One region of the Bacillus yunxiaonensis genome, then DNA from elsewhere that is predicted to be linked to it. Evidence: riboswitches for the same ligand, from Rfam matches in the RefSeq annotation. Region 1 holds a riboswitch; each other region holds the start of a gene.
What was found. Region 1 has a riboswitch for S-adenosylmethionine ahead of WAX78_RS07420 (bifunctional homocysteine S-methyltransferase/methylenetetrahydrofolate reductase). Riboswitches for the same ligand answer to the same signal wherever they lie in the genome.

Region 1 (7,749 bases):
AGTTATATGAAAAAAAGTTCCTTCAGCCTTCTGAAGGAACTTTTTGGGTCTATAATTCTTTTTCGGAATACCAATAATTACAGTTTTGATTTTTCAACATGTAAGTTCCTGTTATGCAGAACAAAACATGACCTGCACTCGCTTTCTCCCTTTGTTTTAACCTTTGCACGTGGTAGGAAAAGGTCCTGACCGCTTCTATGCATGGCCAGATGCTCTTGCCCACCTAAAAAGAAAGGGGTTTTATGTCGGTTTGTTAATTTGTATTTATATCATTCTCTAGTTTAACCCTTTTTAAGATATAACAACTTCTTCTACATACGTAAGTGCATGCTCAAAGTCCGTAATTAAATCATCTGGATTTTCTAATCCAACAGATAAGCGCAGAAGTGAATTTGAAATCCCTCGTTTTTCACGTTCTTCTTGTGACATCGCAGCATGGGACATTTTTGCTGGATACGAAAGAATCGATTCAACAGCACCTAAACTAACGGCGAATACAGGAAGCTGAATATGTGTTAGGAATTGTCTTAGTGCATTTTCAGACTCTAGTGTAAAGGAAAGGACCGCTCCTGCTGATCTTGCTTGGGTGTGCTGCGTTTCATATCCGGCGTGGGACGGTAATCCAGGATAATAGATATCTTTAACTTTTGGATGCCCTTGCAAATAAAAGGCAATTTTTTCAGTACTTCGTGAAGAGTGCTCTAAGCGAACGTGTAATGTTTTTAAGCCGCGAAGGACAAGGGAACAATCTTGCGGCCCTAATATAGCTCCGAAAGAATTTTGTAAAAAACCAACTTTCTTTGCGAGTTCTTCATCTTTTACGACTGCCAATCCTGCGGTAACGTCGCTATGGCCTGCAATAAATTTTGTTGCACTATGGAGAACGATATCAGCCCCAAGTTCTAACGGTTTTTGAAATAGGGGTGTTAAAAATGTATTATCAACAAAAGTGAGCGCTCCAACAGATTTAGCAAGCTCACAAACAGCTTTAATATCTGTCACTTTTAATAATGGATTTGATGGCGTTTCAATATAAAAAACTTTTGTATTCGGCTGAATCTTTCGTTCTACTTCTTCTAAATTTGTCATGTCAACGAATGTGTGAGAAACGCCGTAACGAGAGAGAACTTCAGTTACAATTCGATATGTACCTCCGTATACGTCTTCAGAAATAAGAACATGATCTCCTTGTGATAAAAGAAGAAACGTTGTTGAAATAGCAGCCATGCCAGATGAGAAGGCAAACCCTTTGCTTCCACCTTCTAGTGAAGCAATGATTTCCTCGAGAGCTTCGCGCGTTGGATTTCCAGAGCGACTATAATCGTATTTTCCAAATGTATCTACATCAAATTGATGAAATGTGGATGTGTTATAAACAGGGACATTGACAGCCCCTGTTTGTTTGTCATGCTTAAAACGATTATGAAGTAAAAGCGTATCTAGTGAATAACTCATATTCTCACTCCTTCTTTTACTTGTTTTAGTGCTTGCTGTAAGTCTTGAATTAAATCATCTTGATTCTCAATTCCTACAGAGAAGCGGAGCAGACGATTACAAACACCGCGGGCTGTGCGAATATCTTCTGGTATATCTGCGTGGGTTTGTGTTGCAGGGTATGTAATGAAGCTTTCTACGCCGCCAAGACTTTCTGCAAACGTAATAAGAGAAAGAGATTGTAAGAATGGATCAATCCATGCTTCTTTTTTTAGTTTAAAAGAGATCATACCGCCTTTTCCCGGATAAAACACATCAGTTATAGATTCTTCTCCTTGTAAATAGGCAACAATTGCTTTTGCGTTTTCTTCATGCTGCTTCATACGCAGTGCCAATGTTTTCATGCCACGTATTAAAAGCCAAGAATCAAATGGGCTTAATACAGCTCCGGATGCATTGTGGTAGTGAGCAAGTTCTTCGCATAACTTTGCACCCTTAGCAACGACAAGTCCGCTCAATACATCGTTATGACCGCCTAAATATTTTGTAGCACTATGCAGGACAATGTCAGCACCTGTTGTTAAGGGTTGTTGTAAATACGGTGTGTAGAATGTGTTATCCACAATAAGAAGCAATTTGTGACGTTTTGCAACGGTAGCAACTGCTGCGATGTCCGTTACTTGCATAAGTGGATTTGTTGGTGTTTCTATGAAAATTGCTTTTGTCTTTGGTGAAATGGCCTTTTCAATTTCTTGTATATGCTGTGTATCTACGTATTTACATCGAACATCCCATTTTTGTTCGTGCTCTGTAAATAAACGATATGTTCCGCCGTATAAGTCTTCAGATACAATAAGTTCGTCACCAGAACGGAATAATGAAAGGACAAGAAGAACAGCAGCCATTCCTGAGCTACAGGCATAGCCTTGCTCGCCTTGCTCTAAGTCAGCGATTGCTCGTTCTAATAGAAGACGTGTTGGGTTTCCAGTTCGTGAATAATCAAACCCTGTTGACTTTCCAATTCCTTCGTGGCGATACGCAGTGGAGAAGTAAACAGGTGGGTTGACTGTTCCTGTTGTTGTTTCACTGCGGTTTCCAATTTGGGCAAGCTTCGTTTCAATTGTAGACATAATAGAATTCCTCCTTATACAAAATAAAAAAGCCTTCTAAGAAGAAGGCTTATATATGACAAATATAGTCTTCTTCTTATCTGTCAAATCATTTCTAAATTTGCTGGAATTAGCACCTTATTAACAAATAAAAAGCTTGTTAATGGTTGCTGAGGCGTCAATGGGCCAGTCCCTCGACCTCTCTCGATAAGAATTCGGAATATGAAGTTTTTTATTATGTTTTTTACTTTACAACAAATCGGGAAAAAAGCGCAACTATATTTTGAATAATTTTATTTTTCTTAAATTTATTTGACTTTCTCACTTTGACATGCTAAATTAATGAAAAAATTAACAAAGATTGTTAATGAGTGAACGGATAATGTTTACTTTTGGCATTCACAATAGAATGAACTCTTATCAAGAGTGGTGGAGGGAAAGGCCCTGTGAAACCCAGCAACCTTCAAACAATGTGTTTGAAACGGTGCTAAGACCTGCAGAACAAATTGTTCTGAATGATGAGAGGAGGATGAAATGCTGTCCCCCTCTTCATTGAGAAGAGGGGGTTTTTTATATTGGAAAGAAGAGAGGGAGATATGTGAAATTACTAGATTTATTGGAAAGAGGAATTGTTATTGGGGATGGGGCGATGGGAACTTTGTTGCACTCTCATGGTTTACAAAGCTGCTTTGAAGAATTGAATTTATCTGAACCGGAGCGGATTATTTCGATTCATAAACAATATGTTGCAGCCGGGGCAGATGTCATTCAAACAAATACATACGGAGCAAATGAAGGGAAACTGCGCATGTATGGGCTTGAGGATCGCGTAAGAAAGATTAACCGTGCTGCTGTAAGACATGCAAAAGAAGCAGTGACAGAAAAGAATGCAATTGTTGGAACAATCGGTGGTATGAAACACATTGGAGCAGTTACAACGACTGATATGGAACGAGAATTTATGCTCTTAGAGCAAGCAAATGCCTTGCTAGAAGAAAATGTTGATGGTCTATTATTGGAAACCTTTTATGATGAATTTGAATTGCTTCATGCAGTGAAAGTATTACGAAAGCAAACAAATGTCCCTCTTATTGCACAGCTTGCTCTTCACGCGGCTGGTACAACTCAAAATGGAAATAGTGTAGATGATGTATTGAAGCGGCTTATAGAGTATGGTGCAAATGTGGTCGGATTAAATTGTCAATTAGGGCCGCTTCATATGATTGAATCTTTTAAAACGATAGCAATTCCTGAATATGGTTATTTATCTGCATATCCAAATGCCGGTCTTCCTAAGTATGTAGAAGGTCGTTATGTATATGAAGGAAGCCCTGCTTATTTTGAAGAGATGGCGCCAGAATTTATTAAGCAAGGAGTTAGGTTACTGGGGGGGTGTTGCGGTACAACCCCTACTCATATCGAAGCGATGAAACGAGCGCTTGAAAATGAGCGTCCTGTAACAGCAAAAGAAGTTGTAAAGCGTACAGAAGTAATAACAACGAAGCGTGTACATACAGTGGATCGAATTACGTTAGCAGAAAAAGCGAAGAAAGAAACGACAGTGATTGTTGAGCTTGATCCGCCAAAAACTTTGGACACACAAAGGTTTTTTGAAGGAGCAAAAGCGTTGAAGCGTGCGGGAGCAGATGCTATTACGTTAGCAGATAATTCCTTAGCATCACCTCGTGTATCAAACATGGCGATGGGTGCGTTATTAACAAAGAACGATATTCCTGTATTAACTCATTTAACGTGCCGTGATCATAATGTGATCGGGCTTCAGTCTCATTTACTTGGATTAGCAGCGCTCGGTATGGAGGAAGTATTAGCATTAACAGGGGATCCAGCCCGCGTTGGTGATTTTCCTGGTGCAACATCTGTATATGATCTTTCTTCTGTAGAGCTCATTAAAATGATTAAAGAAATGAATAATGGGCGTTCTATTTTAGGGAAAACAATTGGAGAAGCTACCCATTTTTCAGTGGGCGGGGCCTTTAATCCGAATGTAAGACATATAGAAGCAGCTGTAAAACGAATGGAGAAAAAAATTGCAGCTGGAGCGGAGTATTTTTTAACGCAGCCTATTTATGATGCTGCAGTCATTCGAAACGTATATGAAGCAACGAAGCATATTGAGCAGCCAATTTTTATTGGCATTATGCCACTTGTAAGTAAACGAAATGCAGATTTTCTGCATTTTGAAGTGCCAGGCATTACCCTTCCAGAACAAGTGAGAAGGCGTATGGATGGACATAGAACGCCAGAAGAAGCAGTGACAGAAGGGATTCGTATATCTCAAGAGTTAATTGATGTTGCAATGGAATTATTTAATGGTATTTATTTAATTACACCATTTTTAAAGTACGAAGTGACAGAAGCACTTGTTAAGTATATTCAGGCGAAGAAAGAGCAGAAAGAAGGAATGAATGTATGAGACCAATCGAGGAAAGATTGCAGCAAGACATTTTAATTTTAGATGGTGCAATGGGGACGATGATTCAACAAGAAGACCTTTCGGCTGCAGATTTTGGCGGAGAAGAATATGAAGGCTGTAATGAATATTTAGTAAAAACACGCCCAGATGTTATTTTACATATTCATAAAGCGTATATTGAAGCAGGAGCAGATATTATTGAAACAAATACATTTGGTGCAACGAACATTGTACTAAGTGATTATAATCTCTCTCACTTAGATGAGGAGTTAAATGAAAAGGCAGCTCAATTAGCAAAACAGGCTGTAATAGAGAGCGAAAAAGAAGTATATGTAGCTGGTGCAATGGGCCCAACGACAAAAGCGATTAGTGTTACGGGTGGGGTGACGTTTGAGGGGCTTATTGAGGCATACACAAGACAGGCACGCGGGTTATTGCGTGGTGGTGTAGATTTGTTACTTGTGGAAACAAGTCAGGACATGCGTAATGTAAAAGCGGCCTGTTTAGGAATTGAAAAGGCATTTGTTGAGGCAGATAAAAGAGTTCCTCTTATGATTTCTGGAACAATTGAACCGATGGGAACAACGTTAGCTGGGCAAACAATTGAGGCATTTTACTTATCGGTAGAGCATATGAATCCACTATCAGTAGGGTTAAACTGCGCAACAGGACCGGAGTTTATGAGAGAACATATTCGTTCACTCGCAGAGTTATCAGAGTGTTATATTTCTTGTTATCCAAATGCTGGGCTTCCGGATGAAGATGGCCATTATCATGAGTCACCGCATTCGCTTGCATATAAAGTGAAGCAGTTTGCAGAAGAAGGTTGGGTCAACATTGTTGGTGGATGTTGCGGAACAACGCCAGCACACATTCGAGCGATGAAAGAGGCGTTGTTATCATTTCAGCCACGTGTGAAGCAAGAAAGAAAAGGGCATGGAATTAGCGGGCTTGAAGCATTGCAATATGAAGATGCAATGCGTCCGTTATTCGTTGGGGAGCGTACGAATGTAATTGGCTCAAGGAAATTTAAACGTCTTGTTGCAGACGGGAACTTTGAAGAAGCAGCAGAAGTAGCCAGGGCACAAGTAAAGAAAAATGCCCATATTATTGATATTTGTATGGCAGATCCAGACCGTGATGAAATAGAAGATATGGAGAATTTCCTGCAAGCTGTGACGAAAGTATTAAAGGTGCCAATTATGATCGATTCGACAGATGAGAAAGTTATGGCAAGAGCTCTTACTTATTTGCAAGGAAAAGGAGTGATTAACTCCATTAACTTAGAAAATGGAGAAGAGCGTTTTGAAAAAGTGATTCCACTTATTAAACAGTATGGAGCTGCTATTGTTGTTGGAACAATTGATGAAATTGGTATGGCGGTAACGGCCAAGCGGAAGCTTGAAATTGCGAAAAGAAGTTATGAGTTATTAACAACGAAATACGGAGTACGCCCATCTGATATTATTTTTGATGCACTTGTATTCCCTGTTGGAACAGGAGATGAAGAATATATCGGTTCAGCTGTGGCAACAATTGAAGGCATTCGGCTTATAAAAGAAGCAATGCCTGAGTGTTTAACGATATTAGGTGTAAGTAATATTTCGTTCGGTTTACCACCAGCAGGACGCGAAGTATTAAATTCAGTCTTTTTATATCATGCTACAAAGGCAGGCTTAGATTATGCAATTGTTAATACTGAAAAACTAGAGCGCTATGCCTCTATTTCTGAAGAAGAAAAAGCATTAGCAAACGCTCTTTTGTTTGAAACGACGAAAGAAACATTAGAGAAGTTTACAAACTTTTATCGAAATGTGAAGCAGAAAGAAGTCGTAGCAGCTGAAACGTTAACGCTTGATGAGCGCTTATCTCATTATATTGTCGAAGGAACGAAGCAAGGATTACACGATGACTTGCAAGCTGCGCTTGCTGAAGGAAGAAAGCCGCTTGACATTATTAATGGGCCGCTTATGGCAGGAATGGATGAAGTAGGGCGTTTATTTAATAACAATGAGCTGATTGTTGCAGAGGTGTTGCAAAGTGCGGAAAGCATGAAAGCAGCGGTTGCTTATTTAGAGCCATATATGGAGACAACTGATAGTGCGAAGAAAGGGAAAGTATTGCTTGCTACAGTAAAAGGGGATGTACATGATATCGGTAAAAATTTAGTGGAAATTATTTTATCTAATAATGGATATGATATTGTGAACCTCGGTATTAATGTGCGATCTGATCGTATTATTCAAGAGGTGAAAGAACAAAATCCTGATATTATTGGATTATCAGGATTACTTGTTAAATCTGCGCAACAGATGGTGACAACAGCAGAAGACTTAAAAGCAGCAAATATTGATGTTCCCATTGTTGTAGGCGGAGCAGCGCTGACGCGGAAATTCACAGAAACTCGCATCTCTCCTTCTTATCAAGGACTCGTCTTATACGCAAGCGATGCGATGACGGGGTTAGATCTTATCAATCGTCTGCAACACGAAGAGGAACGAGAAAAGATGCGTGAAGAAAAAGCGAAGCGCCACCTACATGTTGTTGCAACAGAAGAGAAAAAAGTAGTAGAGGTACCAGTACAGATTGAAAAATTACCTGCAGTGCCAGTGATCATACCAGATTCTACAAAACGTGTCGTTCTCCGGGATTTTCCAGTAGCACATCTTGCTCCTTTTTTAAATCGACAAATGTTACTTGGGCATCACTTAGGTTTAAAAGGGAACGTAAAAAAATTGTTGCAGGAAGGAGATAGAAGGGCCCATGAACTCA
Region 2 (7,749 bases), on a different contig from region 1:
TCTCAGGACAAAAATGTTCTGCATGTTCTCGTGCGGTAATCCATGAAGATGTATACGATCACGTATTAAATCGTGCAATTGAATTAACAAATGAATTAACAGTAGGAAACCCAGCTGTACAAGGTACAAACATGGGACCAGTTAACGACCAAGCTGCATTCGATAAAGTAATGAGCTACGTTGCGATTGGTAAAGAAGAAGGTAAACTTGTAGCAGGTGGCGAAGGTGATGATTCTCAAGGTTGGTTCATCAAGCCAACAATCATCGCTGACGTTGCAGAAGATGCTCGTCTTATGAAAGAAGAAATCTTCGGACCAGTTGTAGCATTCTGCAAAGCAAAAGATTTTGATCATGCACTTGCAATTGCGAACAATACTGAATACGGTTTAACAGGAGCTGTTGTTTCTAATAACCGTGAACATATTGAAAAAGCACGTGAAGACTTCCACGTTGGTAACTTATACTTCAACCGTGGATGTACTGGTGCAATCGTAGGTTACCAACCATTCGGTGGCTTTAACATGTCTGGTACAGATTCTAAAGCTGGTGGACCTGACTATATAGCATTACACATGCAAGGAAAAACTACTTCTGAAACTCTATAAGAAGTATAAGAAAGGCCTTCTCAACCGAGAAGGCCTTTTTGTGTATTAAATAGAATGATCTTGAAGAAGTGGACATTTTTCTTGTACTTTTTCTATAAATAAATCGGGGTCTTTTGGTAATGATATGAGCGCTATATCATAATTGCTATAAGTAATTTCTAATCGCTTAAACGTCCAGGCGGGAGCAGAAAGTAAGTTGTATGTATATCTGATGTTAGTTATTTCGTGAAGTGGAATCATAATTTTGACAAAGCCAAATACAGCAACGAGACGTGTATTCGTAATCTCGTGATAAGAATGAAATAATGCCCATAGAAGCATAAGTATAATAGGTAAAATGATAATACCTATTATAATAGAGCCTACATCAGCCTTTTCATTAAAAAAGAGAATAAAAGGTATTGGGCATAATGCAATAATGAGTAAGGCAAGTAGTGGATTTCGTTGAATTGGAAATCTCATTCGTTGCACCTCCTTCTTTATCATTTTACCTTATTTTGGTTTTTTTGATTAATTTAAATAAAAAACACACAAAATGACAAGAAAATTTGACCCATTCGTCATATTTCCTTGTATAAATTTTATAAATTTCCTGTATAATACAATTTGAAGGAAAATCTATGATTAGACAAGAAGACACCGCTTTCAGTTTGCTCGCTGAAGGCGGTGTTTCTTTTTTTATACCTTAATAAGAATATAGAATTATAGGAAATGAAAATGTACTAGAATACAAATTTGTCCCGCTATTCGCGGGCCCCCCGCCTTCGCTTTTCTACAGAAGCTAGGTGGGGGATAAAGAAAACCCCCACTGATGGAAGAGTAAGAGAAGTGAAACGATACAAAGAAAATCCCTTTGGTTAAGACCAAAGGGATTTTTCATGTTGTAAAAACTCTTCTGTGCTAATTACCTTAGCATACACTTCATTTAAAGAAGCTAGAATTGTATTGTGAATGTATACAGCTGGAATAGAAACATTTTTAAAGATTAAGTCTTTCGTTGCACATGCATCATGTATCACTGTACATGTAAAGCCAAAATCAAAGGCAGCTCGTACTGTAGCATCAATGCACATATGAGTCATCATGCCGCATATAACAACTTGTTCGATCTGTAAATCTTGTAATTCTTGGAATAGAGAAGTTTCTCGAAAACTATTTGGATAATGTTTCAATATGACTGTTTCTTGCAGCAAAGGACGAACATTCTCATGAATGTGTATACCTTCTGTATTTGGAAGAAAAAATGTTGCATTTTCGCGAGTGGAAACATGCTGGATATGAAAAATAGGCTGATTTGTTTCACGGAAATGTTGAAGTATGCGTTTTGCATATTCACTTGCTTCGCTAGCATTTCGCAGTTCCATCTTTCCGTTTGGAAAATAATCGTTTTGGATATCAACGAGTAAAAGAGCAGTTTTCATTTCAGTTACAGCCTCCAGTTTTGATTTTGTATTCGTTTAATTATTCCATTATTTTAGAGAGTTTTCCTTTTAGAAAAATGTGAGATAAAGAAATTTACATTAAATTAAAACTGAAAAGTTTAATTTTTTAGTTGACTCTTACTTTTCAGAGTTTTATAATGAAAATTAATTAAATGACAACTAAATCGATATGAATTCTTATCCAGAGAGGTGGAGGGACTGGCCCTATGATACCTCAGCAACGGATTCTTTTGAATACCGTGCTAATTCCAGCAAGCTCTTTGGAGCTTGGAAGATAAGAAGATGTGAGCGTAGCATATTCAAGTGCCCTTCTTCTTATGAAATTGGATAAGAAGAAGGGCATTTTTTATTTGCCTCAAGAATGACTTGGAGTTGTTACAGCAAATAGGAGGGAATAGGATGATTTCATTCGACAGAGTGAGTAAAGTTTATGAGTCGAGCGGTCAATCTGTACATGCGGTGGAAGATGTATCCTTAACGATTGAGCAAGGGGAAATTTTCGGTATTATCGGTTTTAGTGGTGCCGGGAAAAGTACACTTTTACGTTTAGTCAATATGTTAGAGCGTCCAACATCAGGTATTGTGTCTATTGATGGGAAAGATATTACATCGTTATCGACAAAAGAGTTACGACGGTTGCGTCAAAGGATTGGGATGATCTTTCAAAGCTTTAATTTGTTCCATTCACGAACAGTATATGGAAATATTGCTTATCCACTCAAATTAGCGAAGTTACCAAAGAATGAAATTAAAAGGCGAGTAACAGAATTATTACAATTTGTCGGATTAGAAGATAAGGCGAATTATTATCCAGAGCAATTATCTGGAGGGCAGAAACAGCGCGTTGGCATCGCAAGAGCACTTGCTACATACCCAGATGTACTAATTTGTGATGAAGCTACATCGGCATTGGACCCAGAAACAACGTCAGAAATTTTAAATCTATTAAAAAAGGTAAATAAAGAATATAAGGTTACAATTCTTCTTATTACGCATGAGATGCATGTTGTAAAAGAAATTTGTCACCGGGTTGCTGTTATGGAAAAGGGAAAGGTGATTGAAGAAGGCACGATTTTTGATGTATTTACAAGACCGAAAACAAAAACGACACAAAACTTCGTAAGGTCTGTTATTAATGATCACTTACCAGAGAGTGTAATCGCTAAAATTCAAAATGGAGGACTCATTTACCGTATAACATTTACAGGTGAAGCAACAGGACAGCCGTTATTGTCCTATATTGCTAAGCATTATCACGTGGATGTAAATGTACTCTATGGAAATATTATTGAATTACAAGGTATTTTATTTGGGAATCTTCTTGTTGAACTACAAGGAGAGGCAAAAGAAATTCAAAAGGCAATTCAGCATCTACGCTTGCAAGTTCAATTGAAGGAGGTCGAAAGTCGTGCAAGTTGATTGGAGTACATTTTGGCCGCGGATTGTAGATGCGACTGGGGATACGGTATTAATGGTTATTGCTACCCTTATATTCGCTACAATTCTTGGTATACCTCTAGGTTTACTTTTATATGTAACAAGAAAAGGTAATTTTTTAGAAAATAAACTGGTCTTTTCTATCCTTAATATTGTTATTAATACGATTCGTCCTATTCCGTTCATTATCTTTTTAGTAGCTCTTAGTCCTGTGACGCGTGCTGTTATTGGAACAACGATTGGAACAGCTGCTGCCATTTTTCCAATGACAGTTGTTGCTTCTATTGGAATTGCCAGAATGGTAGAAACGAACCTTGTTTCTGTTCCGAAGGGAGTTATTGAGGCAGCCCAAGCAATGGGAGCTTCTCCGTTAAGAATTGTTTTTGAAATTCTCGTTCCAGAAGCTTTAGCACCATTAATTTTAGGGGTTACGTTTATGACAGTTGCACTAATTGAATTTTCAGCAGTAGCCGGTCTAGTTGGCGGCGGCGGTCTAGGAGATTTATCAATGACATACGGATATCAACGTTTTGATACATCCGTTATGTTTGTAACAGTTGTATTATTAATCATTCTTGTACAAATTGCGCAAAACTTAGGGAATTATTTTGCGAAGAGATTTTTACGTAGATCATAAATCAGAAAAAGAAAAGAGGAAAATGAAATGAAAAAAATATTAGCATTTGCACTTTCAGCCCTTGTGAGTGTATCGGTATTGAGTGGTTGTGGGAAAGATTCAAAAGAAGCAGCCGCGAAGGAAAAAGTGGTTCGTATTGGTGTAACTGGATCAGACGGGGAATCATGGAATATCCTCAAAAAGAAAGCTGAAAAAGAAGGAATTAAAATTAAGCTAGTCGAGTTCTCTGATTATACTACACCAAATAAAGCGTTAGCCGATGGAGATATTGAACTAAATGCCTTTCAACATATTGCATTTCTAGAGCAGTTTAAAAAAGAACATAAACTAGATATTACAGCAATTGGTACAACGCAAATTGCCCCAATGGGATTATTCTCAGAAAAGTATAAGAAACCAAGCGACATTCCAAATGGTGCAGAAATTGCAATTCCGAATGATCCAACAAACCAAGCTCGCGCGTTAAAACTTCTCGATGCAGCTGGATTATTAAAATTGAAAAAAGATTTTGGTTTATTTGGTGATCCAAGTGGTATTGTTGAAAATCAAAAAAAATTAAAAATCACACCGGTTGTAGCGCAGCAAACACCGCGCGTATTAAAAGACGTAGCAGCATCTGTTATTAACAATGGCGTAGCAGGACAAGCAAAACTTGATCCAGTGAAAGATGCTATTTTCTTAGAAGATCCAAAGAATGATAGTGCAAAACCATACTTAAACATTTTTGCTGCTCGTACGAAAGACAAAGATAACGCAACATACAAAAGGATTATTGAATTGTATCACTCTAAAGAAGTAGAAGAAGCACTAAAGAAAGAAACAAATGGTGGATCTATTTCTGTGAATCTTCCATTGAAAGAGATTGAGAAGATTGTGAAATAATATTGGGTTTAATTAATTATCAGATGAGCCCCCTCTGCTGATAAGTAGTTCAACATATAGCACCTAACAGACAATACCCTAATTTTGTACCCTCTAATTCTGTGAAATATAGAATCTCATATTTGTTAGGTATAGCAAGTAGAAGAGGCCAAGATTTTTCTTGGTCTCTTCTTATATAGTTATCCCGCATTAACGCGCAGTAAAATCCTCCACTGATGGAAGTTTCACTTTATTCAATTGTCACACGTTTTAAAGAGGTTTCCGCAGGGTGTTTCTGTTCTTGTATATAGGAAGTTAGCTCTTCATGAAACATGTTCAGCACCTCGTTTGCTCGCTGCTGAAGCGGGGCAGGTAATTCGTTTATCACATACGCTCCAATCTCAATTTTCGTCCGAATTATTTTCCGCAATAAATCTTCACGCATGAACAACACCTCCAAATCGAATGTTGAGTACATCACCTTCAAATTTTGCTCCTTGGATGGACAAATGCGTTAATGTTTTTGGTAAGGTAATGTTTCGTTTGACGGAACCAGCGCGAATAATAAGTTCGTCACCTTTTTGATTTAAAGAGAGTTCACTTTTATCAGAGAACGGAATCGAAAGAACAAAAATATATTCGTCCCCGTTCTTTGTTACATATTGCGTCCGTCCGTTGAATTTCACTGCAGTTGGATCCGAATCATTTTTAAACAAAGCATCCCCAACACGCTCTAACATAGATAAACCAACTACTTCCTGTTCAAACATTGGTGCTTCATAAATAGGAAGCGGCTGAAAACTATCTTGAATCAATGCTTTATATTTCTTTTGTGTATCTTTCCAGGCCTGAAAATAAGAATCTGTGACAGTGTCAGGAATGATGCGATTAATCATGATGGCATCAACATTGTAGTCATATAAGTTTAAATATGTGAAGCTACGCTGTGCTTCTTTAATAACCATTTTTTCTGGATTTACAACAACACGAATACTTGTTACTTCTCGGTTGGATAAAATATCTCTCATTTCACCAAGCTGTTCGAGAGTATGAGTTAATTCACCCATGACATCATCGGTAGGAAGAGGGAATCCAATAAGAGGCTGTGCAACAGGACGTACAACTTTTAATACTTTACGTTTAATTGGAAAGAGTTTTTCCATCCACCAGCCGAGCATATCGGGGAAACTTAGCATAGCTAATGTTTCACCAGTGGGAGCACAATCAATAATGATGACATCGTATGTTTTTTGCTTATAGTAATCTAATACACGTAGTAAGCTAATTAAATCTTCCATACCTGGGAACATAGTAAGTTCCTCTGTAGTAATATCGTCAGCTGCTTTTGATGTAAACAGTAATGTAATATATTTTTGCAGTTTACCCCAGCCCTTTTCCATTTCATAGATTGTATTAATTTCTTGCGCCCATAGGTTTTCACGGATTTCTTGTGGCTCTGAAGACAGTTTCATCCCAAAGGAATCTCCTAAGCTATGTGCAGGGTCTGTACTCATGACTAACGTTTTTAACCCTTGTTTTGCACTTTTGATTGCTGTTGCTGCTGAAATACTTGTTTTTCCTACGCCGCCTTTACCTGTGTATAAAATAATTCTCATTATTCATATCCCCTTTGTTTCGTTAGTCGAATATTACGAGAGTCGAAATATATATATGAATAAAAACCCATAAAGGGCTTTACTCAATCGGAATGTTTTTCATTTTAGGTGAAGTAAGCTTTTCTTCTGTTTTTTGTTGCGATGTAGCAATGTGATTCATTATTTTCTGGAAGATTTGCAGTAAAAATGCTTTTTCTTCTTCAGATAGCGCTTCTGTTACAAGGTTAAAGTAATGAGCAGCATTTTGCTTTACTTCTTCTACAAGCTCTAGGCCAGTTTCCGTTAAACGAATCAATACAATGCGACGATCGCTTTCACTTCGGTAGCGCTCAATATATCCTTTTTTTACGAGACGATTGACTACACCTGTTGTTGTACTCATTGGAATATCGAGAAGTTCCGCAATTTTACTCATCGTAATGTCTGTATTTCGCTCCATCCATAGTAGACAAAATACTTCTGTTTTTGAAAGTGATAAATCAAGGCTTACCCATTCTTCTGGATAGAAAAGCTTCTTGGCGTTATCAAGCAGTAAGTCTAAAAAATGTTCGTATTGCAGCAATTATTTCCACTCCCGTATATTTCGAGGTTCGTAATATTTATTATCATTCTATGTTCAATTTCAATAAATGTCAAATGATTATTTTTGACTTTTCAGACTATATCCATTTTGTTCTTTATAAAGAATCATATGTATGCTAGAGTAATACAAAAGATAGGGTATTTTACATGAGATTGTATAGTATGAATGGTAGTATATCCACCTAATAATGGATTAGGTAATGATAAGGGGGAGAAGAACAATGAGAAGGAGAAACACTCAAGCGTTCACGTTTTTAGCATGGATATCTTTCGTTTGTGCGCTTTCTGGCATGTTAATTGGTATATATACGCTAGATGAACCACTTAGTGTAAAAGGATACTATTTAATAGGTACATTATTTCTAACAATGTCATGTTTTGTACTGCAAAAAACAATTCGTGATAATGAGGAAGATAATGAACATATTCCGAAAAAAGAACCGATTGAGAAATGATAAAGTGACATGGAAGGCAAAAGCCTTTCTTTTTTTATGTAAAAATGCTGTAAGTCCCATGTGTTCACTTGCTTGAACTACTGAAAATTTGGTATCATCAATAGTATTGTAGAT
Region 3 (7,749 bases), 180 kb from region 1:
AGCAATTAAATATTTATGCTCATCCATCAGTTGAAACAAATGAACTTTACTATACTCAGCCACAATTTCTCCGCTTCGATTACTAATATACATTGTATTTGTAACACCTTTCTCTGTTTGCTTAGCAATCGATCCTCCAACAATATTTACACAATTTTGCTTACTCCACTTCGATAATAGTTGTTTCGTGTATTCCCCATCTGGATCAGCAATTTCAGCAAGCCGATCTAAGTCATAACCTGTTGTCCATAGCTCTGGTAATACAATAACATCTGGCTTTTCCTTCATTGCTTCGTTTATTTTTTTCTCAGCGTGTTCTATATTTTTCTCTACATCACCAAAAGTGATATCCATTTGAATACAAGCAATTTTCATAGATTTCTCCCTACTCCCTTTTATTTTTTTCCTTTACAAAAAGTTGAAAAGATTATATCATTTGTCACTATAATTGCAACAATTTTCAAAAGAGGTGGAAAGTATGAAACATTTTCAACCTTCTGAGGTATTAACATCACTACCAACACAATTTTTTGCTACGCTTGTCACAAAAGTCAACAAAGCCGTGCAAGCTGGGCATGATGTTATTAACTTAGGACAAGGAAATCCAGATCAGCCAACACCAACGCATATCGTAACGGCACTACAGCGTGCAGCAGAACAGCCAATTCATCATAAATATCCGCCATTTCGCGGACATGAAAGCTTAAAAGAAGCTGTCGCTACGTTTTATGAGCGTGAATACGGTGTACAGTTAAATCCCAAAACCGAAGTAGCTGTTTTATTTGGCGGGAAAGCCGGATTAGTTGAGCTACCGCTTTGTTTTACAAATCCAGGCGATACAATTCTCGTTCCTGATCCTGGTTATCCAGATTATTTATCAGGTGTTGCCTTAGCGAAAACAAAGTTTTCAACAATGCCATTATTAGCAGAAAATCGATTTTTACCTGATTATACAAAGATTGATAAACAAACTGCTGAACAAGCAAAATTAATGTTTTTAAACTATCCAAATAATCCAACCGGAGCTGTTGCAACAACAGAATTCTTTGAGGAAACTGTATCATATGCAAACAAACATGACATTTTAGTTTGTCATGATTTCGCATATGGTGCTATCGGTTTTGATACCAAAAAACCAATTAGTTTCTTACAAGTGGATGGAGCAAAAGATGTTGGCATTGAAATTTATACGTTATCAAAAACATATAATATGGCAGGATGGCGCATTGCATTTGCCGTTGGGAATGAAAGTGTCATCGAAACGATCAACTTATTACAAGATCATATGTACGTCAGTATTTTTGGTGCCGTGCAAGAAGCTGCTTGCGAAGCTTTATTAAGTCCGCAAACTTGCGTAGATGAACTAGTAGAACGCTATGAATCTCGAAGAAATGCTTTAATTGCCGCTTGTCGTTCTATCGGCTGGAATGTTGTTGCACCAAAAGGATCTTTTTTCGCATGGCTTCCTGTTCCAGATGGATATACGTCAGAGCAATTTGCTGATGTACTATTAACGCAAGCACACGTTGCCGTCGCACCAGGTATCGGATTTGGTGAACACGGAGAAGGTTATATTCGCGTTGGTTTATTACATACAGAAGAACGCCTTCGAGAAGCAGTTCATAGAATTGATCAATTAAAAATTTTCAAAAAAATATTGACAACATAAAAATTCTCTGTCAAAATTCAGTTATCAAAAAAAATTAAAGCATTTCCAAATACTTCTTATCAAGAGCAGGTGGAGGGACGAGCCCGATGAAACCCGGCAACCGATCTACTTTATGTAGGCACGGTGCTAATTCTCGCAGCATTACGCTGACAGATAAGGAGCTGGTTGTAAAAAACCTCTCCTTAGCTGAGAGGTTTTTTTTATTCAACTAGGAGGTTATGAAAATGAGCGGAATAATAGCAACATACTTAATTCATGATGATTCTCACAATTTAATTCACAAAGCAGAGCAAATCGCTCTCGGTTTAACAGTTGGTTCGTGGACACACTTACCTCACTTACTACAAGAACAATTAAAACAACATAAAGGCTCCGTCATTAGCGTGGAAGAATTAGAAAACAACGAAAAAACAAATATATACCTTGATAAAAAAGTAAAGCGAGGCCTTATTAAAATTCATTATCCATCTGCTAACTTCAGTACCGACTTACCAGCAATTTTCACCACTGTTTTCGGAAAATTGTCACTAGACGGAGAAATTAAATTAATTGATTTAACATTTTCTGATGATATAAAAAAGCTTTTTCCAGGTCCTAAATTTGGTATTAATGGGATACGAAACACATTGAAAGTTCACGACCGCCCTCTTCTCATGAGTATTTTCAAAGGAATGATTGGCCGAAATATCGGCTATTTGAAAACACAGCTTCGCGATCAAGCAAGCGGAGGTGTAGACATTGTAAAAGATGACGAAATTTTATTTGATAATCCGTTAACACCACTGTCTGAACGGATCCGAGCTGGAAAAGAAGTATTGCAGTCCGTTTACGAAACATATGGTCATAAGACGTTATATGCTGTTAATCTTTCAGGACGCACTTATGATTTAAAAGAGAAGGCGAAACAAGCCGTTGCAGCTGGAGCTGATCTATTACTCTTCAATGCATTTGCTTATGGACTTGATGTTTTACAAGCTTTAGCGGAGGACGATGATATTTCTATTCCAATCATGGCACACCCAGCAGTAAGCGGGACTTACATAGCATCTGATTTATATGGATTTTCATCTTCCTTATTACTCGGCAAGCTCCTTCGCTATGCAGGCGCAGATTTTTCATTATTTCCATCACCTTATGGAACTGTCGCTTTAAAACAAGAAGAAGCACTTTCTTTAGCAAAATCACTTACAGATGAAAATGAGCCATTTAAACGAAGTTTTCCTGTTCCATCTGCTGGCATTCACCCAGGACTTGTTCCGCTTCTTATTCGTGATTTTGGTCAGCAATGTGTCATTAATGCTGGTGGCGGTATTCACGGACACCCATCTGGCGCACAGGGAGGCGGAAAAGCATTTCGATCTGCTATCGATGCAACGCTAACAAACATACCTCTTCATGAGGTTAATGATCCTAATTTACAAGCCGCCTTGCGTTTATGGGGCAATCCTTCTGGAGAGGTGAAGGCATGAGTATTCAAATTTTTTGCGATTTCGATGGCACAATTACAAATAACGATAATATTGTTGCCATTATGGAAAAGTTTGCACCGCCAGAAGCGGAAACAATTAAACAACAAATTTTATCACAAGAACTTTCTATTCAAGAAGGTGTTGGAAAACTTTTTTCTCTATTACCTACAAGTCTACAAAATGAGATTACAGCTTTCATTAAAGAAACCGCAGTCATTCGTACTGGCTTTATAGAATTTGTACAGTTTTTACGAGATAACAATATCTCACTTTATATCATATCAGGAGGAATGGACTTTTTTGTTTATCCTCTTCTCGAAGGACTTGTTGATTTTAAGCAAATTTATTGTAATACAACTGATTTTTCTAATGAAACAATTCAAGTAAATTGGCCACATTTGTGTGATGAACATTGTGAAAATGAATGTGGTCTTTGTAAATCAACGCTTATTCGCAATTTAAGTTCACGGAATAATTTTAAAATTGTAATTGGGGATTCTATTACAGATTTACAAGCCGCAAAACTTGCTGATAAAGTGTTTGCTCGTGACTTTCTTATTACAAAATGCAAAGAACATCACATTTCTTATACACCTTTTGAAACATTTCATGATATCCAAAACGAAGTAGGGAAATTGTTGGAGGTGATAAAGTGAAACAGTTATTTCGTCAATGGCAAGAGCTAAGTGACCTGAAAAAAGAATTAACCGACCGAAATTGGTTTCCAGCAACAAGCGGAAATATTTCCATAAAAGTGAGCGACAATCCACTTACCTTTCTCATTACAGCAAGTGGAAGAGATAAAACAAAAACAACGCCAGATGACTTTCTGTTAGTCAATCAAAATGGGGATCCTGTTTTAGAAACAGATTTACGCCCTTCTGCAGAAACATTGTTACATACTCACATTTATAACAATACAAACGCTGCATGCGTCTTGCATGTCCATACAACCGATAACAATGTCATTACAAACGTATATGACAAAGAAGTTGTACTCTGCAATCAAGAAATTATTAAAGCTCTCAACATTTGGGAAGAAGGAGCCTCTATTCGAATTCCAATCATTGAAAATTACGCTCATATTCCAACGTTAGGTGAGAATTTCCGTAATCATATTTATGAAGATGCAGGAGCAGTTTTAATCCGAAATCACGGTATTACAGTATGGGGAAAAGATAGCTTTGATACAAAAAAAAGATTAGAAGCATATGAGTTTCTATTCCAGTTCCATATTAAACTTTTATCAATTAAAGGAGGCGTTCAACATGGCGCAAATTCGTATTCATGAAGTTAACACTCGTATTGAAAAAGAAATAGAAGTACAACAATTTTTACAAAATGAAGGTGTTTTGTATGAGAAATGGGATATCATAAAACTTCCTGCTCATTTACAAGAAAACTATGCATTAACTGATGAAAGTAAGAAAGAAATTTTAGCAGTGTTCGCAGAAGAGGTCGCTGATGTTTCTAAGCGCCGCGGCTATCAAGCAAGCGATGTTATCTCACTTTCTAACGCAACACCGAATTTAGATGAATTATTAGTAAACTTTAAACAAGAACACCATCATACTGATGATGAAGTTCGCTTTATTGTTAGCGGACATGGCATTTTTGCCATTCAAGGAAAAGATGGTCGTTTCTTTGATGTTGAACTTGAACCAGGCGATTTAATTTCGGTTCCTGAAAACACGAGACATTACTTTACACTTCAAGATGATCGTCAAGTTGTCGCAATTCGTATTTTTGTGACAACTGAAGGTTGGGTTCCTATTTACTAAGGTAGTACGTTGAATAAAAGGAATGGATTCCCCTTTTTCTTCCTTTTATTCACTCTACATATATACATCCTCCTATGGGCAGGTTTATCTCTATACAGGAGATAAACCTGCATTTTTTGTTGAATAATTTTTTACAATTTTATGAACATTTTGTGAATTTTTTCTGAATATTCTGTTTAAAATGTGTTATAATACAAATAATAGAAAAAACAAGTGAAATTGTAAAAAGGAGGAAGGGAATACATGGAGTTAATTTTAGCCATTCTTTTCGGTGTCGTTTGCGGGTCTATACCTGCTGTTGTGGGAGCTATTATGGAGGAATTAGAAGTCGGTATGATCGGTTTTGTCGCATCTTCTGTAAGCGCTTTATTTTTTGGTTTATATGGTGCAATTCCTGTTTGTACACTGTTTGCACTATATATATTACGTCATTCTCGCACAAAACGATTTACTCGAACTAGAATGGGTGAAGTCATTCCCTTTCCAATTGAAAAAGCACGCCGCGCAACAGGCCTTTCTTAAATAAAAAAGTCCTCATATGAGGACTTTTTTATTTATTTTCTTCTAAGAATTGAAATAGCTCCTGTAAATGAAGTGCATCCTCTCCATAACTAACCGAAACATAAAATTTCCCAGCTACTTCTGCATTCATATATACATCAATGAGATCACGTTCGTACTTTAACGCTAAATAAAATTCCATCTCTTCTAGCATTTCTTTCGTTGTGCGAATGACATAACGACCTGTTTCATCTCTGCCATATTCAAATACCGGTTCAAAATTATACTTCTTTTTAAATGCAGCCAGTTGCTTATCATTAATATGAATTGTTTCTGCGCGCTGTACCGTATCAATGATATTATCAAATTTCTCCAAGCCCATGCACTCACTCCTTTATGTATCGTTTATACAATGCCTGTGTTCCACTATTTTCTTCACCGTCTTGCATCAATTGTTCATATAATTCTCGCGCAAGAGCTAAGCCAGGTGCAGATAATCCAAGCTGTTCTGCTTCTGCTAACGCAATTTTCATATCCTTAATAAAATGTTTTACATAAAATCCTGGTTCAAAGTCACCTTGTAACATACGCGGTGCTAAATTACTTAATGACCAGCTACCTGCTGCACCAGTAGAAATACTTTGTAACACTTTTTCTGGATGTAAACCTGCCTTTTTTGCATAAGCAAGTGCTTCACATACACCAAGCATATTAGATGCAATTGCAATTTGGTTGCACATTTTTGTATGTTGACCACTACCTGCATTTCCTTGCAACATAATGTTTTTACCTAACAATTCAAATAAAGGTAAGCATGCTTCATATACTTCTTCATCCCCACCAATCATAATCGCAAGGCGCCCTTCTTTTGCTCCAATATCGCCGCCTGATACCGGGGCATCTAATACATGAATTCCTTTGCTCTTCCCTTCTTCATAAATACGTTTCGCAAGAGTTGGTGTTGATGTTGTAAAGTCAATCGTAATCGTTCCTCGCTTGGCATGAGTAAGAATCCCCTCTGCACCGAAATATACTTCTTCCACGTCATGCGGATAACCAACCATAGTCATGACAACATCTACTTTTTTTGCAATTTCCTTAGGAGAATCACACCAGTGTGCACCTTCTTCAATCAGAGTTGCTGTTTTTTCTTTTGTACGATTATATACATAAACAATATAACCAGCTTTTATTAAATGACGCACCATACTTTTTCCCATAACACCTGTACCAACAAAACCAATAGAAGCCGGTGGCAATATCTGTTTCATCTTCTTATCCCCTTTTCTCTAATAAATCACTCACAAGTTTACGAAACTCATTATTAAACCCATCATCAATTCCATTTTGCACATTTGAAAATACAATCACAAATAATTGTTTATTCCAATTAAAATTGTTAAATGTATTCCATCCCGAAAGTACACCATGATTATGATAATAATCAGGATATATATATAAACTAAATGCATATTTTTTTTCGGAGGATGGTGTTAGCATTAATTTTAAACTTTCAGCAGAAATAAGCTTATTTGTCATAATTGCTTCATCTAGTTTTTTCATATCCTGCACCGTTGTATACATCTCTCCGCATCCATATAACCAATTCATTGCTAATTTAGGCGCTAACACAAGCTCATTCTCTTTCCTTTTATATCCTTTTGAAAAATTTGCATCTCTTGTTGGTGCCTCTCCCATACCTGACTCCGTCATTCCTGCGGGAATAAAGATATGATTTGTAACATATTGTGCTACGGATTGACCCGAGAGTTTTTCTACAATATAAGCTAGCACCATATAATTATAATCCGAATATAACCAGCCACTTCCAGGTTGAAAGGCGGTTGGTTGTTGTCCCAGCCATGTCACTAAATTAAGGCGAGATGATGCATTGACTTTCCCTTTTCCATGTTCAGGGAGTCCCGATGTATGCGTTAATAAATGATACAACGTAATATTTTTACTAGCAGGAAAAGAAGGAATATATTTATTCACATTATCCTGTATATTTACCTTCCCTTGTTCTTGCAACTGTAGAATTGATACCGCAATGGTCGTTTTTGTAATAGAACCAATTCGATATTTTGTTTGCGGCGTATTTTCAGTTTGTTTTTGTACATCCGCGAAGCCATACCCTTTATTGAATATTGTACGGCCTTGATATGAAACGAGAACCGAGCCGTTAAATTGTTTATCTTTTAAATATTGTTCTAGTTTTTGCGTAACAGCCGTATAATCAATTTCTTTTTCTTTTTCTTTTTCTTTTTCTCTTTCTTTTATTGTTTCAGTAGAGGGTATTGTTTTTGTTGACTTTGCTTCTTTTTTAGCA
Region 4 (7,749 bases), on a different contig from region 1:
AGCAGCATTTTCTTGTTGGAACGACGGATTGTGAAACTGGACAGCCTGTTTATTTTGAAAAAGGCCGTACACAGGAAGAAGCATTAACATTATTACAGGCATCAAGTTCATTGCCATTTGTAGCACCTGTTGTAGAATTTGGCGGGAAAAAGCTATTGGATGGTGGAATTTCAGATCCAATTCCTGTTCGAAAGGCACAGATAGACGGCTGCCAAAAACCAGTTGTTATTTTGACAAGAAATAAAGGATATGCGAAGAAAAAATCAAAATTTGGATGGGTTGCAGCTAAAGCGTATAAAAAATATCCTAATTTAGTAAACACAATGCTAGCTCGTTACGAAGTATATAATGAGACACTTCATTATATTGAAAAAGAAGAAGCAGCTGGGAATATATTTGTTATTCGTCCGACAGATCAATTAGAAGTGGATCGTATGGAGAAGAATCCAGAAAAATTACAGCGCTTGTACGAGCAAGGATTTCAAGATGCTGAGAAAACGTATGAAGATTTAGTGCAATTTCTTGCTAAATAAAAAAGGGTGACTCAAAAGTATATGAGTCACCCTTTTATTTAGCGAGCAAGCTTCTTTTTGGTGAATGAAAAGGCAAGAGCAGCAACGAGAATACTTCCTTTTACAATATCTTGAGCATAATAAGGAACGTTCATCATTGTTAAACCATTTAAAATGATACCAATTAGAATAGAGCCAAGAAAAGTTCCAATTACGTTCGGTTTTTTTGCACCAAACATTGCATAGCCAATATAAGCGGCAGCGACAGCATCCATTAATAGCGGTGCACCAGCTGATACTTGACCAGTTCCAATACGGCTGCTAAGAACGATGCCGCCAATAGAAGCGAGAAGCCCACTAATCATATAGGCGTATAAACGGTAACGATCTGTAGGAATTCCGGCTAATCGAGCAGCTTCACGGTTTCCACCTGTCATGTAAAAGAAGCGTCCATACGTTGTTTTTTCTAAAAATAAATATGAAACTAGTACAGTGATGAGCATAATGATTACAGGAACCGGGACACTTGCGATAGAGCCTTGACCAATAAATAAAAAAGAAGGGATAAAATGTCCGGAAGCAGTTCCGTTCGTGCTAGACATTCCTTCATAAATAGAAGAGCCTTTTGAAAATGTTAGGTGAATTCCGTTAACAATGTACATCACACTTAATGTAGCAAGTAAATCAGGTAGTTTAATACGGATAATGAGTAATGCGTTTAGCAATCCAACTAATAGCCCGCAGCAAATGGGGATTAGTAGTGTAAGTAACAATTCCTGTCTGTATAAAACAAGACATGCTGCAGAAGCAATTGTTGCTAAGCTAGCTGTTGATCCAACTGATAAATCGAAACCGTCAACAATTAGTGTAAATGTAACTCCGATTGCAAGTAATGTAACAATAGAAACGGAGCGTAAAATATCACTAATATTTTTATAAGTTAAGAAAGAATCATTTACAATTGAAAAGAAAATAGTAACACCTATAATAATAGCGATTGTGCTAAATTGATAGAAAAGATTAGTAGATATAAGTTGCTTTTTTGATTTTGTTTCATGAACTAGATTCAATGGAATGGCCCCCTTCAGATAGATGTAAAAGTTGTTCTGGAGATAGTTCATGTGGAAGATATTCTCCTATAAATTCTCCGTTTGCTAATACAAGAATGCGATCTGCGATTTGTAATGCTTCATCTTGTTCCCCAGTGAAATATATAACCGAGCTACCAGCTGCTGTGATGTGTTTAATAAATTGAAAGATATCTTGCTTCGCAGCAACGTCTACTCCTTTTGTAGGTTCGTCTAAAAGAAATATGTTTGGGTTAAACCCAATCCATTTTGCTATAGAAACCTTTTGTTGATTCCCGCCGCTAAGTGAATGGATGAATGCATTTGGATCGTTTGGCGAAATTCGAAATGAAGAAATCGCTGCTTCCGCATGATTTCTTTCTGAACGCGATTGTTTCCAGCCGGATTGATGTAAATTTAAATGATCTGTAATCCTTTCCGATAAAAATAATCCTTGTTTTCTTCTTTCCTCTGGTACGAGCGCGATTTTTGCTTGAATGGCATCACGCGGTGTTTTAATGTTTACGTTTTTCTTATTGACAGTTGCTACATAAGAATGACGAGCACCAAATAATGTTTCTGCGAGAGTCGTTTTTCCACTGCCGATTAACCCATATATGACAACTGTTTCTCCTTGGCGAATGTGAAGGGAAAGAGGAGGGCGATTCCGATGGACAGAAAGATTGTCAACTTGGAATATATATGGTGTTTCTAACTTGTTTTGTGTATTCGCATGCAGTGTCATTTGTTTTCCTGTCATCGCTTCAACAATTTGCTGGTCAGTAATTGCAGAAGTGGCTTCAGATAGTGCGACTTTTCCGTCTCGTAATACAGTTACAACATCTGCATATTGTCTAATTTCTGACATGCGGTGAGAAATTAAAACAATGCCAATTCCTTGTGCTTTTAATTGTTGTAATAAATTACCGAAGTTTTCTGCTTCTCTTGGACCAAGTGAAGAAGTAGGTTCATCTAATAAGAGAAAAGATGCGTTATTTGATAGTGCACGAGCAATGAGCAGTAATTGTTTCTCGTGTAAAGAACAATTTGAAATGTCTTCCCATATATTCAAATCAACATGTACAGCTTGCAAATAATGTTCTGCAAGCTTTGCATGTTTTGATTTTGAAAAAAGTGTTTTGTTTTGCATAGCTAAATAATCAAGGAGTACATTTTCTAGTACAGACAAATTTGGAACTAATCCATGATCAACTTCTTGTGTTACGAAAGCAATGCCATGTTTTTTTGCATCTCGTGGTGAAGAAAAAGAGACTACTTTCTCATCGATGAGAAGTTTTCCAGCAACCGGAGTGATTTCTCCGGTTGCAATTTTTAATAAAGTACTTTTTCCTGCTCCGTTCATTCCTAGTAACGCGTGTATTTGTCCTTTTTTAATCGTCATAGAAACATCTTGTAATACCGGGACATCTGTATAATGATGTGTAATGTTTTGGAGTGAAAATGTCATTATTTCTTCTCCTTCTCTAATTTATTCATCCAAGGTGAGTAAGCATCTTTTGAGTTGCCCCAGCCGTTTATGTATTTCGATAGCTGTTCCATTGCTACATTTTCAGTCGGTAAATTACTTTTCTTTACAAGGTGTGGTTCTAATGAATAAATATCTGGCGTATGTTCTCTTGCAATCTTTTGATATAAGAAGCGTACTTGTACTTTCCCTACTTCAGCTGGATCTGTAGCAGCTGTTGCGACCCATGGAGAATTTGATTTTTGCATGAGTTGTAAATCTTCGTTGCTTAAATCAATACCGTATACTTTTATATCTGTTCGGCCTGCTTGTTCTAGTGCTTTTACTGCACCCTTTGCAAATTCATCCCAAGCGGCAAAAATAGCATTTAACTCTCCTTTTTTTGGATATTTTTTTAGCAATGCTTCTACTTGTGCTTGCGTATCTAGAGCGGTATTGTTACTAGCTGTACCAAAGCGGGCTACTTCTTTTATGTTTGGGTAACGTTTGTAAAAGGCATCGATAATGACACTGCGGTGTTCCATAGGAGCAAATCCGCCAACCCATACAACGGCAATATTTCCTTTTCCATTTAAATCTTCAGCTAGTGTTTTTAACGATTTCCATGCGAGGCTATAGTCATCTTGATCAATAACAGTAACACCAGGTAAACGTAAATCGTTATCGAATGCTACGACGGGAATATTTGCTTGTAATGCTTTTTCTACACCTTGTTTTAATGCTTCAGAGCGCCCATGATCAATTAAAATTCCATCCACTTTTGCGTTAATAGCAGCATCTAAATTGGCAGCCATCTTTGCTAAATCGTTATCGGAGTTGTACACTTGAACGCTTCCGCCGAATTGTTCAATTTGCTTTTTTACTCCTTCAATATATTGAGAAGAGAAAGTGCCAATAGACATTTGCATAATTAAAGCAACTTTTAAAGGTTTTTGTACTTGTTTTGGAATTTCCGTTTGTGAAGTTTCTTGTTTTGAAGTTGTTTCTTTTGTAGCTGTTTGTTGTTGTTGTGTTGAAACAGCATCTTGTTCGCTTTTACAGGCTGTTAATGTGAATAATAGAATAATTAATAAGATTGAACATAATTTCTTCATAAAAAAATCCCTCCCCAATTTACAAGAGCGGGGAGGGAGAGGAAATAAAAAACGCCTTTTCATAGAAAAGACGTCTTATCACATTTCTCTTATCTCTCAACACATATGCGTGTTGTAAGAATTAGCACCGTGCCCATTTATGGGTCGGTTGCCGGGCTTCGTAGGGCTCATCCCTCCACCTGCTCTTGATAAGACATCAAATATTTAACTAGTTCGAATTATTCCACATTTATATATAAGTGTCAAATCTTTTTTATAAAAAAACTTCCTCATAAAGAGGAAGCTTAATGTGGTAAGAATACTAACTGATAAGCGAACAAAATACCAAATACGTACACAAGTGGATGAACTGCACGGAATTGCCCTTTTGCCATTTTCATAAGCGGGTATGAAATGAAGCCGAGTGCAATACCTGTTGCAATGCTTGATGTAAGCGGCATAGTTAAAATGACTAAAAATGCTGGGAAAGCTTCATCAAATGCATCCCAATCAATGTGACGAACTGCGCCCATCATTAAACTACCAACAATAATTAATGATGGAGATGTAATAGCGGCAACACCAGATACTGCGCCGACAAGCGGGCCAAAGAATGCAGCTACTGCAAATAATATCGCAACAGTTAGTGTTGTTAAACCTGTACGGCCACCAGCTGCAACGCCAGCAGAAGATTCAATATAGGCAGTCGTTGGTGTTGTACCGAACATTGAGCCAATCGTTGCTGAGATAGAATCTGAAAGAAGGGCGCGTCCGGAATTTGGAAGTTTTCCATCTTTCATAAATCCACCTTGCTGTGCAACTCCAAGTAATGTACCTGTTGTATCGAATAATGTTACAAGGAGGAGCGAGAAGACAACGCCATATAATCCGTAGTTAATTACATCAGAAAACGCTGTGATTGGATTGGAAACAATTACGCCTTCAGGTAAACCTGGCAGAGATGTAATTCCGTTTGAAAACGTTAATTGTCCAGTAAAGTAAGCGATAACTCCTGTTAATAACATACCGATAAATAATGCGCCATTTACGTTTAAAGACATAAGTACTAACGTAATAGCAAGTCCAGCCAAAGCAAGCAAGACAGGCGGAGAGTGAAGGTCCCCAAGCCCAACCAAATTTGAGGGATGCTTCGTAACAATGCCTGTCAGACGTAAGCCGATAAATGCGATAAATAAACCGATACCAGCTGTAATTGCGTGTCTTAAATTTTCAGGAATAGCTTCCAGTAATTTTGTACGGAAAGAAGTTAATGATAGCAAAATTAAAATCATACCTGCTACGAATACAGCAGAGAAAGCAATTGCAAATGTCATACCTTCATGAGTTTTTACAACAGAGTAAGCAAAGTAAGCATTTAAACCCATACCTGGTGCAATTGCAATTGGTAAATTTGCAAAGAGTGCCATACATAATGTTCCAACAACAGCGGCGATGATTGTCGCTGTAAATGCTTGTTCAAATGGAACGCCTGCATCACCAAGGATGACAGGGTTTACGACAATAATATATGCCATTGTTAAGAAGGTAATAATACCAGCCATAATTTCAGTTTTAATAGAAGTTTGATGTTTTGAAAGGTTAAACATAAAAACATCCTTTCTTTTTACGAATAATTGTCACAACAGTTATATATAATATTCGTTATGTTATTTTTTTGCAAGAGTTTTGTATAAAAAACTTCATATTTCTCTGTATTTTATGATGAAATTTCGAATATTAAACGTCTTTTTTGCGCATATATTTCGTTTTTGTAAGAATAAGTATATTTTTTGATTTCGCACATCATAAGAAGGACATATGATAAGGAGGTTTTTCTGTATGACACAACAAGAACAACCAAAGAAAACATTGCCACCGCAACATCAAGAGAAACAGCCGGGAATTGAGAAAATCATGAATCCACGCCCAAAATGTATAGATGAGAGGTATAAAGGAAGTGGGAAGTTGCAAGGGAAATATGCACTTATTACAGGGGGGGATAGCGGAATTGGCCGAGCAGTAGCGATTGCTTTTGCAAAAGAGGGTGCGAATATAGCGATTGCTTATTTAGATGAACATGAAGATGCAGAAGAAACGAAGCGCTGGGTAGAAGGGCAAGGTGTACAATGTTTTTTATTTCCGGGAGATGTAAGTGATGAACAGCATTGTCAGCAAGTTGTAGCGGAGGCTGCAAAGCAATTAGGAGGTTTAAATATTGTTGTAAATAATGTTGCTCAGCAATATCCGCAGCAAGGTTTAGAGCAAATTACAGCAGAGCAACTTGAAAAGACGTTTCGGGTTAATATCTTCTCGTATTTTTATATAACAAAAGCTGCACTTGCTCATTTAAAACAAGGTGATGTAATTGTGAACACTGCTTCCATTACGGCGTATGAAGGAAATGAGCAGTTAATCGATTATTCAGCAACAAAAGGAGCGATAGTTTCCTTTACACGTTCATTAGCAAAATCTTTAGCTCCAAAAGGTATTCGTGTTAACGGAGTTGCACCAGGTCCAATTTGGACACCGCTGATTCCATCAAGTTTTGATAAGACAAAAGTATCGGAATTTGGCAGCAATGTACCAATGAAACGGCCGGGACAACCATCTGAGTTAGCACCGGCATATGTGTATTTAGCTTCTGATGATTCTACTTATGTTTCTGGACAAATGCTTCATATTAATGGCGGCGTTATTGTAAACGGTTAGATGGTATTGGACTAGCTGGTGAACCGACTATTTGCATGTCGGATAGTGCCGAAGCGCCGATATTTTTAAGAGCGCGTAAAAAAGAGACTGACCTTTAAGGTCAGCTCTCATTCATAAGAATTGGATTTATAGTAAAAACTAAATGAACCATAGTATGTTATGGTGAGATTTTGAGGGGAATGTGGAGGTGACATTGATGAGAAAAGCATGTTCACTTACATTGTTATTTCTTTTCTTTTTTTTATATGTACCAATTGTTTCTGCTGAGAAGACAGATCATTTATTACTTATAAATCTAGAGACAAACCAATTATCTTTTTTTGAAGATGGAAATTATGTGCGAACTTTTTCTGTCACAACAGGAAGGACAAGCACTCCCACGCCAGAAGGAACATTTTGCATTATTAATAAATATAAAAATAAAGCATATCACAGAAAAAATATTCCGGGCGGTGCACCTAATAATCCACTCGGCACTAGGTGGATGGGCTTAAATAAAAATGAATATGGGATTCATGGGACAAATCGTGAATGGTCGATTGGCAGTCGTCAGTCAAATGGATGTATTCGTATGTATGATCGAGATATTCAATGGCTGTATGACCGAGTTCCATTACAAACGAAGGTAATTATTGCTCATTTTCATACATCTCCTGAATATGCAGCACATCAATTTGGATACCGGGTTGTTAGTTGGAATGGAAGAGTGGTAAAGGAAGAACAAATTGGTAAGATTAGGATGATAGATCAGACGAAAATATATTGGCAAGAGCCGAACGGGCAATTTACAGCAGTTAAAACAGTATTACCAAATGAAGTATATCCTGTGTATTCGCAAAGAAAAAAAGGACTGTATTACATAGGGAATAATTTATATATTATGGATGAAAAAGAAACAACGG

Region 2: linked by a shared signal. The riboswitch ahead of WAX78_RS20720 (methionine ABC transporter ATP-binding protein) and the one ahead of WAX78_RS07420 (bifunctional homocysteine S-methyltransferase/methylenetetrahydrofolate reductase) in region 1 are both predicted to bind S-adenosylmethionine.
Region 3: linked by a shared signal. The riboswitch ahead of mtnW (2,3-diketo-5-methylthiopentyl-1-phosphate enolase) and the one ahead of WAX78_RS07420 (bifunctional homocysteine S-methyltransferase/methylenetetrahydrofolate reductase) in region 1 are both predicted to bind S-adenosylmethionine.
Region 4: linked by a shared signal. The riboswitch ahead of WAX78_RS17495 (sugar ABC transporter substrate-binding protein) and the one ahead of WAX78_RS07420 (bifunctional homocysteine S-methyltransferase/methylenetetrahydrofolate reductase) in region 1 are both predicted to bind S-adenosylmethionine.

What each region holds. Positions count from the first base shown of each region.
Region 1 is NZ_JBAWSV010000002.1:253,254-261,002, reverse strand. It holds gene metC (cystathionine beta-lyase) at 292-1,455, opposite strand; gene WAX78_RS07425 (methionine biosynthesis PLP-dependent protein) at 1,452-2,564, opposite strand; SAM riboswitch class I at 2,638-2,757, opposite strand; SAM riboswitch class I at 2,958-3,068, shown strand; gene WAX78_RS07420 (bifunctional homocysteine S-methyltransferase/methylenetetrahydrofolate reductase) at 3,142-4,977, shown strand; gene metH (methionine synthase) at 4,974-7,749, shown strand, end outside.
Region 2 is NZ_JBAWSV010000008.1:189,497-197,245, reverse strand. It holds gene pruA (L-glutamate gamma-semialdehyde dehydrogenase) at 1-605, shown strand, start outside; gene WAX78_RS20730 (PH domain-containing protein) at 651-1,067, opposite strand; gene WAX78_RS20725 (cysteine hydrolase family protein) at 1,463-2,026, opposite strand; SAM riboswitch class I at 2,222-2,328, shown strand; gene WAX78_RS20720 (methionine ABC transporter ATP-binding protein) at 2,447-3,466, shown strand; gene WAX78_RS20715 (methionine ABC transporter permease) at 3,456-4,121, shown strand; gene WAX78_RS20710 (MetQ/NlpA family ABC transporter substrate-binding protein) at 4,149-5,003, shown strand; gene WAX78_RS20705 (DUF3926 domain-containing protein) at 5,233-5,427, opposite strand; gene WAX78_RS20700 (ArsA family ATPase) at 5,420-6,601, opposite strand; gene WAX78_RS20695 (MarR family winged helix-turn-helix transcriptional regulator) at 6,678-7,160, opposite strand; gene WAX78_RS20690 (YiaA/YiaB family inner membrane protein) at 7,402-7,635, shown strand.
Region 3 is NZ_JBAWSV010000002.1:68,802-76,550, forward strand. It holds gene WAX78_RS06315 (carbon-nitrogen family hydrolase) at 1-375, opposite strand, end outside; gene WAX78_RS06320 (pyridoxal phosphate-dependent aminotransferase) at 479-1,669, shown strand; SAM riboswitch class I at 1,723-1,829, shown strand; gene mtnW (2,3-diketo-5-methylthiopentyl-1-phosphate enolase) at 1,894-3,138, shown strand; gene WAX78_RS06330 (2-hydroxy-3-keto-5-methylthiopentenyl-1-phosphate phosphatase) at 3,135-3,794, shown strand; gene WAX78_RS06335 (methylthioribulose 1-phosphate dehydratase) at 3,791-4,429, shown strand; gene WAX78_RS06340 (1,2-dihydroxy-3-keto-5-methylthiopentene dioxygenase) at 4,407-4,919, shown strand; gene WAX78_RS06345 (hypothetical protein) at 5,163-5,441, shown strand; gene WAX78_RS06350 (DUF3909 family protein) at 5,470-5,802, opposite strand; gene WAX78_RS06355 (NAD(P)-dependent oxidoreductase) at 5,807-6,691, opposite strand; gene WAX78_RS06360 (serine hydrolase domain-containing protein) at 6,696-7,749, opposite strand, start outside.
Region 4 is NZ_JBAWSV010000006.1:23,044-30,792, forward strand. It holds gene WAX78_RS17480 (patatin-like phospholipase family protein) at 1-533, shown strand, start outside; gene WAX78_RS17485 (ABC transporter permease) at 572-1,582, opposite strand; gene WAX78_RS17490 (sugar ABC transporter ATP-binding protein) at 1,566-3,050, opposite strand; gene WAX78_RS17495 (sugar ABC transporter substrate-binding protein) at 3,047-4,159, opposite strand; SAM riboswitch class I at 4,246-4,354, opposite strand; gene WAX78_RS17500 (NCS2 family permease) at 4,444-5,745, opposite strand; gene WAX78_RS17505 (SDR family oxidoreductase) at 5,978-6,847, shown strand; gene WAX78_RS17510 (L,D-transpeptidase) at 7,044-7,749, shown strand, end outside.